2 regions of the Agrobacterium sp. 22-210-1 genome follow, and region 2 is predicted to be linked to the other one. Evidence: predicted binding sites of a transcription regulator. Region 2 holds the regulator's gene; the other holds the start of a gene.

Region 1 (8,197 bases), 850 kb from region 2:
CGAACGCCCGCATCATGGTGCACCAGCCTTCCGGCGGTTTCCAGGGACAGGCATCGGATATCGAGCGTCACGCCCGTGACATCATCAAGATGAAGCGTCGCCTGAACGAAGTCTACGTGAAGCATACCGGCCGCACGCTCGAAGAGGTTGAAAAAACCCTTGATCGCGACCATTTCATGGATGCGGACGAAGCGCAGAATTGGGGTGTGATCGACAAGATCCTCACCTCGCGCCAGGAAATGGAAGGCGCCGCCGCGAATTGAGGCGCGCCGCTTTTTGACGTTTGTTTGATCCCGCAAAAGTAATTTCGGGGCTTTCAACCGCAACAGAAAGCGATATTAGTATATATTAAGGCTGTGTTGAATTTTTATGACGTGGCCTTTGGTTTGATGGGGAATTCGTTGCAGCCGGTTGTCAGCTCCTGTATCTGACACGGCTAGTACCCCGGGAAACGAGGCGGATACGGCAATGCACCCCAAGGCGAGCCGTATCTGCGGGCGGTAAGTTGACCGCGATCCGTTTGGCGGACCTGCGGCGTGCTGGAAGGAAAGAGATATGAGCAAAGTCAGCGGCAGCAACGGCGGCGACTCTAAGAATACACTCTATTGTTCATTCTGCGGCAAGAGCCAGCACGAAGTCCGGAAACTCATTGCCGGGCCGACGGTATTCATCTGCGATGAATGCGTCGAATTGTGCATGGACATCATCCGCGAGGAGAACAAGACATCTATGGTGAAGTCGCGCGAGGGTGTTCCCACCCCGCAGGATATCATCAAGATTCTCGACGAATATGTCATCGGTCAGAAGCAGGCGAAGAAAATCCTGTCGGTGGCCGTTCACAACCATTACAAGCGCCTCGCGCACGCCTCCAAGAACGGCGATGTCGAGCTGGCGAAGTCGAACATCATGCTCGTCGGTCCGACGGGTTGCGGCAAGACCTATCTTGCCCAGACGCTCGCCCGCATCATCGACGTTCCCTTCACCATGGCGGACGCAACGACGCTGACCGAAGCCGGTTATGTCGGCGAGGACGTGGAAAACATCATCCTGAAGCTGTTGCAGGCTGCGGATTACAATGTCGAGCGCGCCCAGCGCGGTATCGTCTATATCGACGAGGTCGACAAGATTTCCCGCAAGTCGGACAACCCGTCCATCACGCGTGACGTGTCGGGCGAGGGCGTTCAGCAGGCGCTTCTGAAGATCATGGAAGGCACGGTCGCTTCCGTTCCGCCGCAGGGTGGCCGCAAGCATCCGCAGCAGGAATTCCTGCAGGTGGATACGACCAACATCCTGTTCATCTGCGGCGGCGCCTTTGCCGGCCTCGACAAGATCATCTCGGCCCGTGGCGAAAAGACCTCGATCGGCTTTGGTGCGACCGTCAAGGCGGAAGACGATCGCCGTGTGGGCGAGGTGCTGCGCGAGCTGGAGCCGGAAGATCTGGTGAAGTTCGGCCTCATTCCGGAATTCATCGGCCGTCTGCCGGTTCTGGCGACGCTGGAAGACCTGGATGAAGATGCGCTGATCCAGATCCTGTCCGAGCCGAAGAACGCGCTGGTCAAGCAGTATCAGCGCCTGTTCGAGATGGAAGATGTGGAACTGACCTTCCACGAGGACGCACTTCGCGAAATCGCCCGCAAGGCGATTACCCGCAAGACCGGCGCCCGTGGTCTGCGCTCGATCATGGAAAAGATCCTGCTGGATACCATGTTCGAACTGCCGACGCTGGAAGGCGTGCGCGAAGTGGTGATCTCCAATGACGTTGTCAGCGGCGTCGCCCGTCCGCTCTACATCTATGCGGATCGCCAGGAAGAAAAGACCAACGTTTCGGCCTGATCGGTTCCAGAAGAATAAAGCCCCTCGCAGCAACGGCTGCGGGGGGCTTTTCTTTGTGCGATGCCTGCCCGGCATTCGAGGAATTTCCGGGGACGACGTAAGCGCCTTGTGCCCGAATAATACGTAGAAACTAGGAGGCGGCGCGTTTTCGCTTTTCGTGGAGAAGCGGACATGCCCCTGAAATATCGGGTATCCTGATGAATCCAGTAACCGCAATCCTCATTCACGTGTCCGATCCCGCCGAAGGGTTGCTTTGGTACGGTAGAGCATTTCCGGAGGCGGTTGCATCGGTCAGCCTTCCTTCCGGCTTCGAGTTCCTGAGGATCGGCGATATCCAGCTGGAAATCGTTCCCGCTGATGAGAAGGTTTCAAGCGGGGCGGCAGGGTCTGTCGTCTATTGGTGGACGGAGGATTTCGGCCGGTCACTCGCACATCTGCGGGACGCGGGCGCTGTTCTTTATCGCGGCCCGATGAAAATCGATCAGGAACTCTGGATGTGCCAGTTCCGTGACCCCTGGGGCAACTGTATCGGCGTTCGCGGACCCATGGCCGCGGATACGCCATAACGCTCCTCACCGCTTGAGGCATCCCTGCGTTGCATCCCGACAATCAGGTGGAGGAAAGCTTCGTCTGCCATTTTGCGTTTGGAGCGGATTGCGCTTTGCTGATAAAGTCTTACAACTGATTTGCAGCGCGATGTGACGGAAATGTGAATTGCCGTCGGCGACCCGGTTCCTGATCCCTTGGGATAACCGGAAATGTCGGGAGTAATAGCCGGCGCTGGGTTTTGTTGAATTTCACGGTTCTGCCGGTGCGCGGGGCCGTCTCTTCCGGCGACTTGAAATCGGTGTTTCGAAACTCCACTTTCAGTCTCGAGAAATGAATATGCCGGACGCCCCAAGACGTTCGGCAAAGTGTCCCGAAAGGGACCATGGAAAGGAAATGATATGACGAACATCACGTCTGCGGCATCTGGCGGTACCTATCCGGTACTTCCCCTGCGCGACATTGTCGTTTTCCCGCATATGATCGTTCCCCTGTTCGTCGGGCGGGAAAAATCCATTCGTGCGCTCGAAGAGGTCATGGGTTCGGACAAGCAGATCATGCTCGTCACCCAGATCAATGCCAGCGATGACGATCCGACCCCGGATGCCATCCACAAGGTGGGCACCGTCGCCAACGTTCTCCAGCTTCTGAAGCTGCCGGACGGTACCGTGAAGGTGCTGGTGGAAGGCAAGGGCCGCGCCCAAATCGACGAATACACCGGTCGCGAGGATTTCTACGAAGCCTCCGCGACGCCGTTGCAGGAACCTGCGGAAGACCCGGTCGAGATCGAGGCGCTGTCGCGCTCCGTCGTTTCGGAATTCGAGAGCTATGTGAAGCTCAACAAGAAGATTTCGCCTGAGGTTGTCGGCGCTGCCGGTCAGATCGACGATTATTCGAAGCTTGCCGATACGGTTGCTTCGCACCTGTCGATCAAGATCACCGAAAAGCAGGAAATGCTGGAAACCGTCAGCGTGAAGCAGCGGCTTGAAAAGGCCCTCGGCTTCATGGAAGGCGAGATTTCCGTGCTTCAGGTCGAAAAGCGCATCCGCTCGCGCGTCAAGCGCCAGATGGAAAAGACCCAGCGCGAATATTACCTGAACGAGCAGATGAAGGCGATCCAGAAGGAACTCGGTGACGGCGAGGATGGCCGTGACGAGATGGCCGAGCTGGAAGAGCGCATCGCCAAGACCAAGCTTTCCAAGGAAGCCAAGGAAAAGGCCGAGGCGGAAATGAAGAAGCTTCGCCAGATGAGCCCGATGTCCGCGGAAGCGACCGTCGTGCGCAACTATCTGGACTGGCTGCTCAGCCTGCCCTGGGGCAAGAAGTCGAAGGTGAAGACCGACCTCAACAGCGCGGAGACGATCCTCGATCAGGATCATTTCGGTCTGGACAAGGTCAAGGAACGCATCGTCGAATATCTGGCCGTACAGGCGCGTGCCACCAAGATTCGCGGCCCCATCCTGTGCCTCGTCGGCCCTCCCGGCGTTGGCAAGACCTCGCTCGCCAAGTCGATCGCCAAGGCGACCGGCCGCGAATATGTGCGCATGGCGCTTGGCGGCGTGCGTGACGAGGCGGAAATCCGCGGTCATCGCCGCACCTATATCGGCTCCATGCCGGGCAAGATCGTCCAGTCGATGAAGAAGGCCAAGAAGGCGAACCCGCTCTTCCTGCTCGATGAAATCGACAAGATGGGCATGGATTTCCGTGGCGATCCGTCATCCGCACTGCTGGAGGTTCTCGATCCGGAACAGAACTCCACCTTCATGGACCATTACCTTGAAGTGGAATACGACCTGTCCGACGTGATGTTCGTAACCACGGCCAACACGCTGAACATTCCAGGCCCTCTGATGGACCGTATGGAAGTGATCCGCATCGCCGGTTACACGGAAGACGAAAAGCGCGAAATCGCCAAGCGTCACCTGCTGCCGAAGGCGATCAAGGAACATGCCCTGCGTCCGGAAGAGTTCTCGGTTACCGATGACGCTCTGATGATCGTCATCCAGCAGTACACCCGCGAAGCGGGCGTGCGCAGCTTCGAGCGCGAGCTGATGAAGCTGGCGCGCAAGGCTGTCACCGAGATCATCAAGGGCAAGGTCAAGTCCGTCGAGGTTACCGCTGCCAACGTTCCTGACTATCTGGGCGTTCCGCGGTTCCGCCACGGCGAGGCCGAGCGTGAGGATCAGGTCGGTGTTGTCACCGGTCTTGCCTGGACGGAAGTCGGCGGTGAGCTGCTCACCATCGAAGGCGTGATGATGCCGGGCAAGGGCCGCATGACGGTCACCGGCAACCTCAAGGAAGTGATGAAGGAATCCATTTCGGCAGCGGCATCTTATGTCCGCTCGCGCGCCGTGGACTTCGGCATCGAACCGCCGCGCTTCGACAAGAGCGACATCCACGTCCACGTTCCGGAAGGTGCGACCCCGAAGGACGGACCGTCCGCCGGTGTCGCCATGGCCACCGCCATCGTCTCCATCATGACCGGTATTCCGGTTTCGAAGGACGTGGCGATGACGGGCGAGATCACGCTTCGTGGTCGCGTATTGCCGATCGGCGGCCTTAAGGAAAAGCTGCTTGCAGCACTTCGCGGTGGCATCAAGAAGGTGCTGATCCCGGAAGAAAACGCCAAGGATCTGGCGGAGATTCCGGACAATGTGAAGAACGAGATGGAAATCATCCCGGTTTCGCGCATGGGCGAGGTGATCCAACACGCGCTGCTTCGCAAGCCGGAGCCCATCGAGTGGGACGGCAGCATCGAGACGCCGGTGATCGCCACGGTCGAAGGCGTCGACGACGCTGGTCAGACGATCGCGCATTGATACATGCATCGGTGCGGAAGCCGGAATCGGTTTTCGTAAAGAGCGGCGCATAGAATCAATGTGTTAGGTATCGGAAGACACCTGCGGTGCTTCGGCCCGCGCAAGTGATGCCAAATTGGCACGAATATGTGGAAGGCCGGCAGAAATGTCGGCCTTTTTTGTGAAAAAACCCGTAGACCCCTTGTTTTTCAGGCGATTCCAGCGCTTTTGAGTTGCTGCGCGCGGATGCGAATGTATTCTGCGCCGGCTTAATTTAGTCGTTTCAAACCATTGAAAGGGGTGGAAACATGAACAAGAACGAGCTCGTCTCTGCTGTTGCCGAAAAGGCTGGTCTCACGAAGGCAGATGCTGCTTCCGCTGTTGATGCCGTATTCGAAACCGTACAGAACGAACTGAAGAGCGGTGGCGACATCCGCCTCGCTGGCTTCGGCAGCTTCTCCGTTAGCCGCCGTGAAGCCTCCAAGGGTCGTAACCCTTCCACGGGTGCTGAAGTCGATATCCCGGCTCGCAACGTACCGAAGTTTTCCGCAGGCAAGGGCCTGAAGGACGCTGTTAACTCGTAAGGTTTCCGGAAGGCCGTGATGCCCGGCGGCGGGCATACGGTTTTTCAGGTTCACGAGGAAGCATGTTTTGACGCGCTCACACCATCAGCAGGCATGAAAAGGCCAGTCTTTCGAAAGTCTCTTTCGGGCAGGCCAGTTTCTCAGCCAGTATGGTGCGGATTGAAAGTCTCGATACGTGGCTGTGTAGCTTCCATCCGGACACACGGCGTTTCGATACGCGGAATGCGCATAAACACGAAAGCCCGGCCTTCATGGCCGGGCTTTTTGATTCACCCGACAGGAAATGTCATGCCACTGTCATGTCTTTGACGCAGAAGCCATGGGGTATTTCTGGACCCAAGGGGGATTATAATGGCGTTCCGATTTTCTCATGTGGCTTTAACTGCCGCGCTGCTGACATCCGCAGCCTTCCCGGCCGTTGCCGAGCCGGTTTTCAACCGTATCGCATCTTTCCCGGTGGCGAAAAACCTGCCTGCGGACAAGGATGCCAAGTCCGTCACGTCGGCTGAAATCGTCACCGCCAGCGAAGACGGCATGACGCTGATCTATTCGGACAGCCCGCTTGGCGGCATCGGCTTCATCGACATCACCGACGCCAAGGCCCCCAAGGCCGGCGGTGCTTTGCTGCTCGAAGGCGAGCCGACCTCGGTCGCCGTTGCCGGCGTCAAGGTTCTCGCCGGCGTCAACACCTCTGAAAGCTTCGTCAAGCCATCAGGCAAGCTGGTAACGGTCGATATCGCCACCAAGAAGATCGAGGCAAGCTGTGATCTCGGTGGCCAGCCCGATTCGGTTGCCGTCTCTCCGGACAAGACCTTCGCCGCCATCGCGATCGAGAACGAGCGCGACGAAGAGGTGAACGAAGGCGCCCTGCCGCAGATGCCGGCCGGTTATCTGGTGACGGTCGCTCTGAAGAACGGCGTTGCAGACTGCGCGACACTGAAGAAGATCGACGTGACCGGTCTTGCCGAAATCGCCCCGGAAGATCCGGAGCCGGAATTCGTTTCGATCAACGCCAATGGCGAGATCGCGCTCACGCTGCAGGAAAACAACCATATCGTTATCATCGACGGCAAGACCGGCACGGTGAAGACGCATTTCTCCGCCGGCAAGGTCGATCTTGAAGGTATCGACACCAAGAGCGACGGCCAGCTGAAGTTCACCGACAAGCAGGAAGGCCGCAAGCGCGAGCCGGACGCCGTGAAGTGGGCGGACAATGACCGTCTCGTCATCGCCAATGAAGGCGACTGGCAGGGCGGTTCGCGCGGCTTCACCATCTTCGACAAGACCGGCAAGCTTCTCTATGAAGCTGGCTCTTCGCTTGAGCATGCGGTTGCGGCCATCGGCCACTATCCGGAAAAGCGCTCCAAGGCCAAGGGCATTGAGCCGGAAGGTCTGGAAGCGGCAACATTCGGCGACCAGAAATATTTCTTCGTGCTTGCCGAGCGCGCCTCTGTCGTCGCTGTCTACAAGGACACCGGCAAGGAGCCGGAACTGACCCAGCTCCTGCCTTCGGGCGTTTCGCCGGAAGGCGCAGTCGCCATCCCGTCGCGTAATCTTCTTGTCACGGCGAACGAGGTGGATCTGGTCGAAGACGGCGGCGTTCGCTCGCACGTCATGCTTTATGAGCGCGCTGAAGGCGAAGCAGCCTATCCGCAGCTGGTTTCCGCCACCGTCGACGGCGCACCGATCGGCTGGGGCGCTCTTTCCGGCCTGGTCGGCGATGCCGAGAAGCCTGGCATTCTCTATGCCGTTTCCGACTCGGTTTATGGCAACCAGCCGTCGATCTACACCATCGACGCAACGAAGAAGCCCGCCACCATCACCAGCGTCCTGCGCGTCAAGCGTGATGGTATCGCCGCCCAGAAACTCGATATCGAAGGCATCACGCTGGACGGCAAGGGCGGCTTCTGGCTCGCTTCTGAAGGCGACAGCGCCAAGCTCGTTCCGCATGCGCTCTACAACGTCAACGCCAAGGGTGAAATCAAGGCTGAGATCGCGCTGCCGAAGGAACTGCTTGCCGGCGATACCCGCTTCGGTTTCGAAGGCGTGACCATGATCGGCAAGGGCGACGACGCGACGCTGTGGATGGCCGTGCAGCGTGAATGGGGCACGGACGAGAAGGGCTTCGTCAAGCTCGTCTCCTACAACCCGAAGTCCAAGGAATGGGGCGCCGTGCGTTACCCGCTCGACAAGACCGAGGCGGGCTGGGTCGGCCTTTCTGAAATCACCGCACAGGGCGAATATGTCTATATCGTCGAGCGTGACAACCAGATCGGCGACAAGGCCAAGATCAAGAAGCTCTACCGCGTTGCGATCGCAGACCTGAAGCCGGGCAAGATCGGTGGCGAACTGCCGCTGGTGGCCAAGCAGGAAGCGCATGACTTCCTGCCCGACCTCAAGGCCCAGACCAACGGTTATGTCGTTGACAAGCTGGAA
Region 2 (8,197 bases):
CCGCCTGCAGATCAACCCGTTCGAACCGATGACCACGGTGACGGTCAAGATCGTCAGCCAGCTGACCGGCGACCTTGAATTCACCTCGCCGCAGACGCTTGTCGCCTTCGCGCTGGGCATCACGCTTTTCGCCATCACGCTTTGCCTGAATATCTACGCGCTTTACATCGTGCGCAAATACCGGGAGCAATATGAATGACCGACATCGTTTCTCCCACAGCCGGTGCTGCCGCCGGAAACAGCGCCACGCGCCGTGATATCGGCATCAAGCGCCGCTATGCCGCCGAACGCCGCTTCCGCGCCTATGGAATGGCAGCGATTTCCTTCGGCCTCATCTTCCTCTTCCTGCTGCTCTGGTCGGTCGTATCCAAGGGGTACACCGCCTTCCAGCAGACGATGATCACGGTTCCGGTCGAGTTTTCCGAACTGATCATCGATCCGAAGAATGAGCGGGCCGCAAACCCCGCAAAGCTGATGACGGCCAATTATCCCGTTCTCGCCCGAGATGCGGTTGCCAAGGTTCTGGGCGTCGCGCCGACGGACCGCGCCGGTCTGCGCGCCGTCAACGTCATGATCTCCGACAGCGTCCGCACCCAGCTGCGCGACATCGTCGTCGCCGATCCTGCCGTTATCGGCACCACGCGCAACGTCACGCTTCTCGCATCGGGCGATGTGGATAGTGCCTTCAAGGGCCAGGTCGATCTGACGGTGGATGAAGCCAACCGCCGTATCTCGAACCAGCAGCTCGGCTGGATGAATCAGCTCGCCGAAGGCGGCCAGCTCGGCAAACATTTCAACACCGGCATCTTCGTCAACGGCAATTCGAGCCGTCCGGAAGCGGCGGGTGTCGGTGTGGCGCTGATCGGCTCCTTCTATATGATGATGATCGTGCTGGTTCTGTCGCTGCCGATCGGTGTCGCAGCCTCCATCTATCTCGAGGAATTCGCGCCGAAGAACCGTTTGACGGACCTTATCGAGGTGAACATCAACAATCTCGCGGCAGTTCCCTCCATCGTTTACGGTCTGCTCGGCCTTTCCGTCTTCATCAACTTCATGGGCTTTCCGCGCTCGGCCTCTCTGGTCGGCGGCCTTGTCCTGACGCTGATGACACTGCCGACAATCATCATTGCCACACGCGCCGCACTGAAGGCCGTGCCGCCGTCGATCCGTGCCGCAGCACTTGGTCTCGGCGCCTCGAAGATGCAGACGATCTTCCATCACGTTCTGCCGCTCGCCATGCCCGGCATTCTCACCGGCACCATCATCGGCCTTGCCCATGCGCTGGGTGAAACGGCGCCGCTGCTCTTGATCGGCATGGTGGCATTCGTTGCAAATTATCCGACAACGCCGATGGATCCGTCCACGGCTCTGCCGGTGCAGATTTACATGTGGGCGAACGAAGCGGAACGTGCCTTTGTCGAAAGGACATCCGGCGCTATCATCATCCTGCTTTTGTTCCTCATCGTCATGAATGTTGGCGCAATCCTGTTGCGTCGCCGCTTCGAACGGCGCTGGTAGAGGGAGATTGAGCAATGAACATGTTGTCGGAAGCAGCAGTTGAAAAGGCGCTGGACAAGAAAATGAATGAAGTTTCGTACAAGATGATCGGCAAGGACGTTTCGGTTTTTTACGGCGAAAAGCGTGCGCTTTACGACGTGAACCTCAATGTCCGCGAAAACACGGTCACTGCGCTCATCGGTCCGTCCGGTTGCGGTAAATCCACATTCCTGCGTACCTTGAATCGCATGAACGATACGATCGATGGCTGCCGGGTCACCGGCAAGATCACCCTCGACAGCGACGATATCTACGATCAGGCGATCGACGTCGTGGAATTGCGCGCCCGCGTCGGCATGGTGTTCCAGAAGCCGAACCCCTTCCCGAAGACGATTTACGAGAACATCTCCTACGGTCCGCGCATCCACGGCCTTGCCCGTAACAAGGCGGATATGGACCAGATCGTTGAACAGAGCCTGCAGAAGGCCGGCCTGTGGAACGAGGTGAAAGACCGTCTGCAGGAATCCGGTACCGGCCTTTCCGGTGGTCAGCAGCAGCGTCTGTGTATTGCGCGCGCGGTTGCCGTCAGCCCGGAAGTGATCCTGATGGATGAACCCTGCTCGGCGCTCGATCCGATCGCAACCGCCAAGGTCGAGGAACTGATCCACGAACTGCGCGCCAACTTTACGATCGTCATCGTCACGCACTCCATGCAGCAGGCAGCGCGTGTTTCCCAGCGTACGGCCATGTTCCATCTTGGTCATCTTGTCGAAGAAAACGAAACGGACAAGATGTTCACCAATCCGGACGACCAGCGTACGCAGGATTACATCATGGGCCGCTTCGGCTGATTTCCGGCCGGCGCTTTATCGAAACCGAACAAGACTGGTGCCTTTGCCGTGCCCCGTTGGCGTGCACGTGCATGAAGGCCAAGCCGGAGGATTAGACCATGACACAGACAACGACCCATTCGCATATTCTGTCCGCTTATGACGAGGAATTGAAGTTCCTGACGCGCCGCATCGCCGAAATGGGCGGTCTGGCCGAGCAGATGTGCGCCGACGCCGTGCGCGCACTGGTCAATTCCGACGCTGCGCTTGCGCAGAAGGTCATTTCCGACGACGCGATCCTCGACCATTCCGAGCGCGAGATCGGCGACAAGGCCATCGTCACCATCGCCAGACGGCAGCCTGTCGCGGCCGATCTTCGCGAAATCATCGGCACGCTGCGTATTGCCGGCGATCTCGAGCGCGTTGGCGATCTCGGCAAGAACACCGCCAAGCGCGTTATCGCGGTTGCCGGCACCGGCGTGCCGCGCAAGCTCGCCCGCGGTCTCGAACATCTGTCGGAACTGGCGCTGGTGCAGCTCAAGGAAGTACTCGACGTCTATTCCACGCGTTCTGCCGAGAAAGCCAACGCCATTCGTGAACGGGACGAAGAAATCGACGCCATGTACACGTCGCTCTTCCGTGAGCTTCTGACCTACATGATGGAAGATCCGCGCAACATCACCACCTGCACACATCTTCTGTTCTGCGCCAAGAACATCGAGCGTATCGGCGATCATGCGACGAATATCGCTGAAACAATCTATTACATGGCCACCGGCAGCCAGCCGGAGGGTGAGCGTCCGAAGGACGATAGTTCCAACACACTCGGTTCGGTGACCGAATAACAGACAGGCAGAAGCTTGCGGAGTTAGTATATGGTGCCCAAGATTGCAGTTGTGGAAGACGAGGAAGCGTTGAGCGTCCTGCTTCGTTACAATCTCGAGGCTGAGGGATACGACGTCGACACGATACCCCGTGGCGACGAGGCGGAAATCAGGCTGCAGGAACGTATTCCGGATCTTCTTATCCTGGACTGGATGTTGCCCGGTGTTTCCGGCATCGAACTGTGCCGGCGCTTGAGAATGCGGCCCGAAACCGAACGCCTGCCCATCATCATGCTGACAGCGCGCGGTGAAGAAAGCGAGCGGGTGCGCGGTCTTGCCACCGGCGCCGACGATTATGTCGTCAAGCCATTCTCGACGCCGGAACTCATGGCCCGCGTCAAGGCGATGCTACGCCGGGCCCGCCCGGAGGTTCTTTCATCGGTGCTGAAATGCGGCGATATCGAACTCGATCGCGAAACCCACCGCGTTCACCGCAAGAGCCGCGAAGTGCGCCTCGGACCGACGGAATTTCGCCTGCTGGAATTCCTGATGACATCTCCGGGTCGGGTGTTCTCCCGCTCGCAGTTGCTGGACGGCGTCTGGGGTCACGATATCTACGTGGATGAGCGCACCGTTGACGTTCACGTAGGGCGCCTGCGCAAGGCGCTCAATTTTTCGCACATGCAGGATGTCATCCGCACCGTTCGCGGTGCTGGATATTCGATGGAAGCCTGAGCTAAGCCGAACAGCAGCTTCAATCAGCACAACATCTGACCAAAATCAAAAGGCCCGACACCATTCCGGTTTCGGGCCTTTCGGTTTTGAACCTTTCCCAAACACGGCACCTTGACCTTTTGAATGGACAATCGGCGGCCTGTTCGCATGCGGATTGTGGGCTAGAGTATTTCCAGTAAAGCGGTTCTACGTCCGGAAAATACGTAAAAACAAAGAGATAGGGCACGTCCAAAGATGCCGTTTAAACCGGACGTGCCTGGCCCGGGCGGCGTGGAGGAAAGGCCGAACATTCCACCGGCGATTGTTTTCCGGAACCGGCCTGAATTTGTCATAAAAAAACGGGCCCGAAGGCCCGTAGTTTTTGAGTGCTGAATGCGTGCCGCAACACTCAAGCCTTGCGGCGCTCACTGACCGGCTGGTAGGCGAGTTTCGCATGGAACTTGCAATAGGGTGAGGATTCCAGCGCTTCGCAACCGCAGAAGTGGAAATCGTCTTTCAAGGGATCACCGACCGGCCACTTGCAGGTGCGCTCGGTCAGTTCCGTCAGCGTCAAGCGACGGGAAATCGGCGTCACTACATTTCTGGAAGGAACGTAATCGAGAACCTGCGCGGTTTCGATATCGATCTCTTCATGAAGAGCCGTTGCTGCGTTCGAACGGCTCATGGTGCGGGCCGGCGCCGCGCTGACGCGTGCCGTGAAATTTGTCGCGCGCGGGGCAGGGGCCGCGGTGCGCTTGGGCGCGGAGCGTGCCGAAGTGACCGGTCCGCCGGCCTTGACGCGTCCCGGTAGATTGAGACGATGGACCTTGCCGATCACGGCATTACGGCTTACACCGCCCAGCTGCGCTGCTATCTGGCTGGCGCTCAGTCCTTCGGCCCACAATTTCTTGAGTTTCTCGACCCGCTCGTCTGTCCAGTTCATGCCGCTTCTCCGCTTGTCGCGTATCTTTCGGCAGAATCCCTCTCCGTCTCGCGGGCGCGCCGCGAGCGTGGTTTCTGCCGGATTTTAGGTGACTAGTTCCGCCGCAATGCAGTCTAGTAATTAGCGATTAACCTAGTGCCAGCCCGACTCCGTGGCAAGAGTCGCGGGAATCATCTGGAATCGATTTTCCGGTTTTCCCCAACTTGCTGGTGCGTTGAGTCTGAAAGGCAACACCTTGGGCCTCCTTCGGTGGCGCCTACTAGTGCTTGAGAAGCCCGGGAAACGCGGACTTTTGTTGACATCGGCAAACGAAGTGACAATAGTGCCCCTGCCGCCGCGAGGCGGCATTTTTGATTTTCAGGCGAGGGATAACCTCGCGAGCCTATTGACAACCTTATGACAGCGCATCCGCGCAAGGAGTGATACAGCCATGGCCGAAGCCGCCGCGCCATTGTTCGATACGTTTGCAAGAGCCCCGCTGCGCTTCGAGCGCGGTGAAGGCGTCTGGCTGTTCACGGAGAGCGGCGAACGATATCTGGATTTTGCAGCCGGTGTTGCGGTTAACTCGCTGGGTCACGCTCATCCGCACCTCGTGGAAGCAATTAAGGCGCAGGCCGAGAAGGTCTGGCACGTCTCGAACCTTTATGAAGTGCCCGGACAGGAAAAGCTCGCTAAACGGCTGACGGAAGCAACCTTCGCGGACAAGGTGTTCTTCACCAATTCCGGTGCTGAAGCGCTGGAATGCGCCATCAAGACCGCGCGCCGTTATCACTATTCAAAGGGCCACCCGGAAAAATTCCGCATCGTCACCTTCGAGGGCGCGTTCCATGGCCGCACGCTGGCAACGATCGCTGCCGGCGGCCAGCAGAAATATCTCGAGGGTTTCGGTCCCAAGGTCGAAGGTTTCGATCAGGTTCCTTTCGCTGATGTCGATGCCTTGAAGGCTGCCATCACGTCTGAGACGGCCGCGCTTTTGATCGAGCCTATCCAGGGCGAGGGCGGTATTCGCGCGCCGAGCAAGGAATTCCTGCAAATCCTGCGTGGATTGTGCGACGAGCACGGCCTTCTCCTGATTTTTGATGAAGTCCAGACGGGCGTCGGCCGCACGGGTAAGCTGTTTGCCTATGAGCAGACCGGCGTTGCGCCTGACATCATGGCGGTTGCCAAGGGTATCGGCGGCGGTTTCCCGCTTGGCGCATGCCTTGCAACAGCGGATGCCGCCTCCGGCATGACGGCCGGTGTGCATGGCACCACCTATGGCGGCAACCCGCTGGCAATGGCGGTCGGCAATGCGGTGCTGGATGTCGTTCTGGCCGACGGTTTTCTGGAAAAGGTTCGTGATGTCGCGCTGGTCTTCCGCCAGGGACTGGCATCGCTCAAGGACCGCTATCCTGATGTAATCGAGGAAATTCGTGGCGAAGGCCTGTTGATGGGCATCAAGGCGAAGGTTCCTTCGGGCGATCTGCTGCAGGCCATGCGCGCGGAGCACCTGCTCGGCGTTCCGGCAGGTGACAACGTCATCCGTCTCCTGCCGCCGCTCGTCACCACGGCGGAAGAGGCCCGCGAAGGGCTGGCGCGAGTGGAAGCGGCTGCCGCCTCCCTGACAGCGAAACAGGCGAAAATCGCCTGAAACCAATCAAGGGCGGGCCTCTTCCCGGAGGCTCGCGAGCATGGGACAGTTTGAAATGGCTTCACCAAAACATTTTCTAGACCTTTCGGCCGTTGGGTCGGAGGATTTGCGGACGATTCTTGATGATGCGCGGGCGCGCAAGATTGCCACCAAGGCCGGCACTGCGGAAAAGCCGCTTGCCGGCAAGATGCTGGCGATGATCTTTGAAAAGCCGTCCACCCGAACCCGCGTTTCCTTCGATGTCGGCATGCGTCAACTCGGCGGTGAGACCCTGTTCCTGTCGGGTACGGAAATGCAGCTCGGTCGTGCGGAAACGATCGGTGATACGGCCAAGGTTCTGTCGCGTTATGTTGACGCCATCATGATCCGCACCACGGATCATTCGCGCCTGCTTGAGCTTGCCGAACATGCAACCGTGCCTGTTATCAACGGCCTGACGGACGACACCCATCCCTGCCAGATCATGGCGGATATATTGACGTTCGAGGAACACCGCGGTCCGGTGAAAGGCAAGACCATTGCCTGGACGGGTGACGGCAATAACGTGTTGCACTCTTTCGTTGAGGGCTCGGCCCGCTTTGGTTATCGCATGAATATGGCGGTGCCCATGGGCTCTGAACCGCATGACAAGTTCCTGAACTGGGCGCGCAATAATGGCGGCGAGATCGCGCTATATCATGATGCCGACAAGGCGGTTGCCGGGGCAGATTGTATCGTTACCGACACCTGGGTATCGATGAACCAGGAACACAAGGCGCGCGGCCACAACATCTTCCAGCCCTATCAGGTGAATGAAGCACTGATGGCCAAGGCCGATAAGGACGCACTGTTCATGCACTGCCTGCCGGCGCATCGCGGCGAGGAAGTAACGGACGGCGTTATCGACGGGCCGCAATCGGTGGTCTTCGATGAGGCGGAAAACCGGCTCCACGCACAGAAGTCCGTCATTGCCTGGTGCATGGGCGTCATCTGACGAATATCGTCGGTTCCGACTGATGCCTGGCCAGGTGCTTGAACTTGGCCGCATACATTACCATCTGTGGGACTTCGAAGAGGCTCGTCGGTTTTTTGCTGGCGGGCCATCATCAAGATTTGCACGATTTTCCCCGGAGGCGGTTTCGCTTCCCGGATCTCTGTGCGACAAGCGGAAAAAGCACATTCAAAAAGCCGGACTTTTGGACGGTAGCGGCGCAACGGCTGCGCCAGGGAGTTATGATATGGCAGATGTAACGGTTGAACTGGACGATCTCGTTCTTGCTGGCGACGACAAGGTCGTGCCCTTTCAGGTCGAAGGTCTGGATGTGCGCGGTCGCGCCGTACAGGTTGGGCCGCTGCTGAACGCCATCCTCGAACGGCACGACTATCCCACGGTTGTTGCCCGCCTGCTGGCGGAAGCGACCGTTCTGACGGCGCTGATCGGCACATCCCTGAAGTTCTCCGGCAAGCTTACGGTGCAGACCAAGGGTGACGGCCCGGTGGACCTTCTGGTCGCGGATTTCACCGCACCCGAGAGCATGCGCGCCTATGCCCGTTTTGACGAAGAACGACTGGCCGAGGCAATCGCAGCCGGCGCCACCTCGCCCGAACAGTTGCTGGGCACCGGTATTCTCGCTTTTACGATCGATCAGGGTATGGGTATGCAGCCCTATCAGGGCATCGTTCCGCTGGATGGCTCGTCGCTGGAAGAAATCGCCGGGGTTTATTTCCGCCAGTCGGAACAGCTTCCCACCCGCGTGCGCCTCGGCGTTGCCGAGTTCTT

Evidence for each region. The regulator PhoB, encoded in region 2, activates phosphate uptake and scavenging genes when phosphate is short. The targets are predictions, from matches to a motif close to TGTCATNNANCTGTCAT.
Region 1: a site for PhoB is predicted at 6,046-6,062, ahead of ACQZ5F_RS06965 (esterase-like activity of phytase family protein). Genes of this name have one in related genera too.

The regions. Positions count from the first base shown of each region.
Region 1 is NZ_JBNWCI010000001.1:1,388,789-1,396,985, reverse strand. It holds gene clpP (ATP-dependent Clp endopeptidase proteolytic subunit ClpP) at 1-263, shown strand, start outside; gene clpX (ATP-dependent Clp protease ATP-binding subunit ClpX) at 556-1,833, shown strand; gene ACQZ5F_RS06980 (VOC family protein) at 2,031-2,399, shown strand; gene lon (endopeptidase La) at 2,781-5,198, shown strand; gene hupB (DNA-binding protein HupB) at 5,486-5,761, shown strand; gene ACQZ5F_RS06965 (esterase-like activity of phytase family protein) at 6,113-8,197, shown strand, end outside.
Region 2 is NZ_JBNWCI010000001.1:2,236,718-2,244,914, reverse strand. It holds gene pstC (phosphate ABC transporter permease subunit PstC) at 1-199, shown strand, start outside; gene pstA (phosphate ABC transporter permease PstA) at 196-1,518, shown strand; gene pstB (phosphate ABC transporter ATP-binding protein PstB) at 1,533-2,348, shown strand; gene phoU (phosphate signaling complex protein PhoU) at 2,447-3,172, shown strand; gene phoB (phosphate regulon transcriptional regulator PhoB) at 3,203-3,886, shown strand; gene ACQZ5F_RS11250 (GcrA family cell cycle regulator) at 4,275-4,808, opposite strand; gene ACQZ5F_RS11245 (aspartate aminotransferase family protein) at 5,239-6,438, shown strand; gene argF (ornithine carbamoyltransferase) at 6,494-7,411, shown strand; gene ACQZ5F_RS11235 (Hsp33 family molecular chaperone) at 7,656-8,197, shown strand, end outside.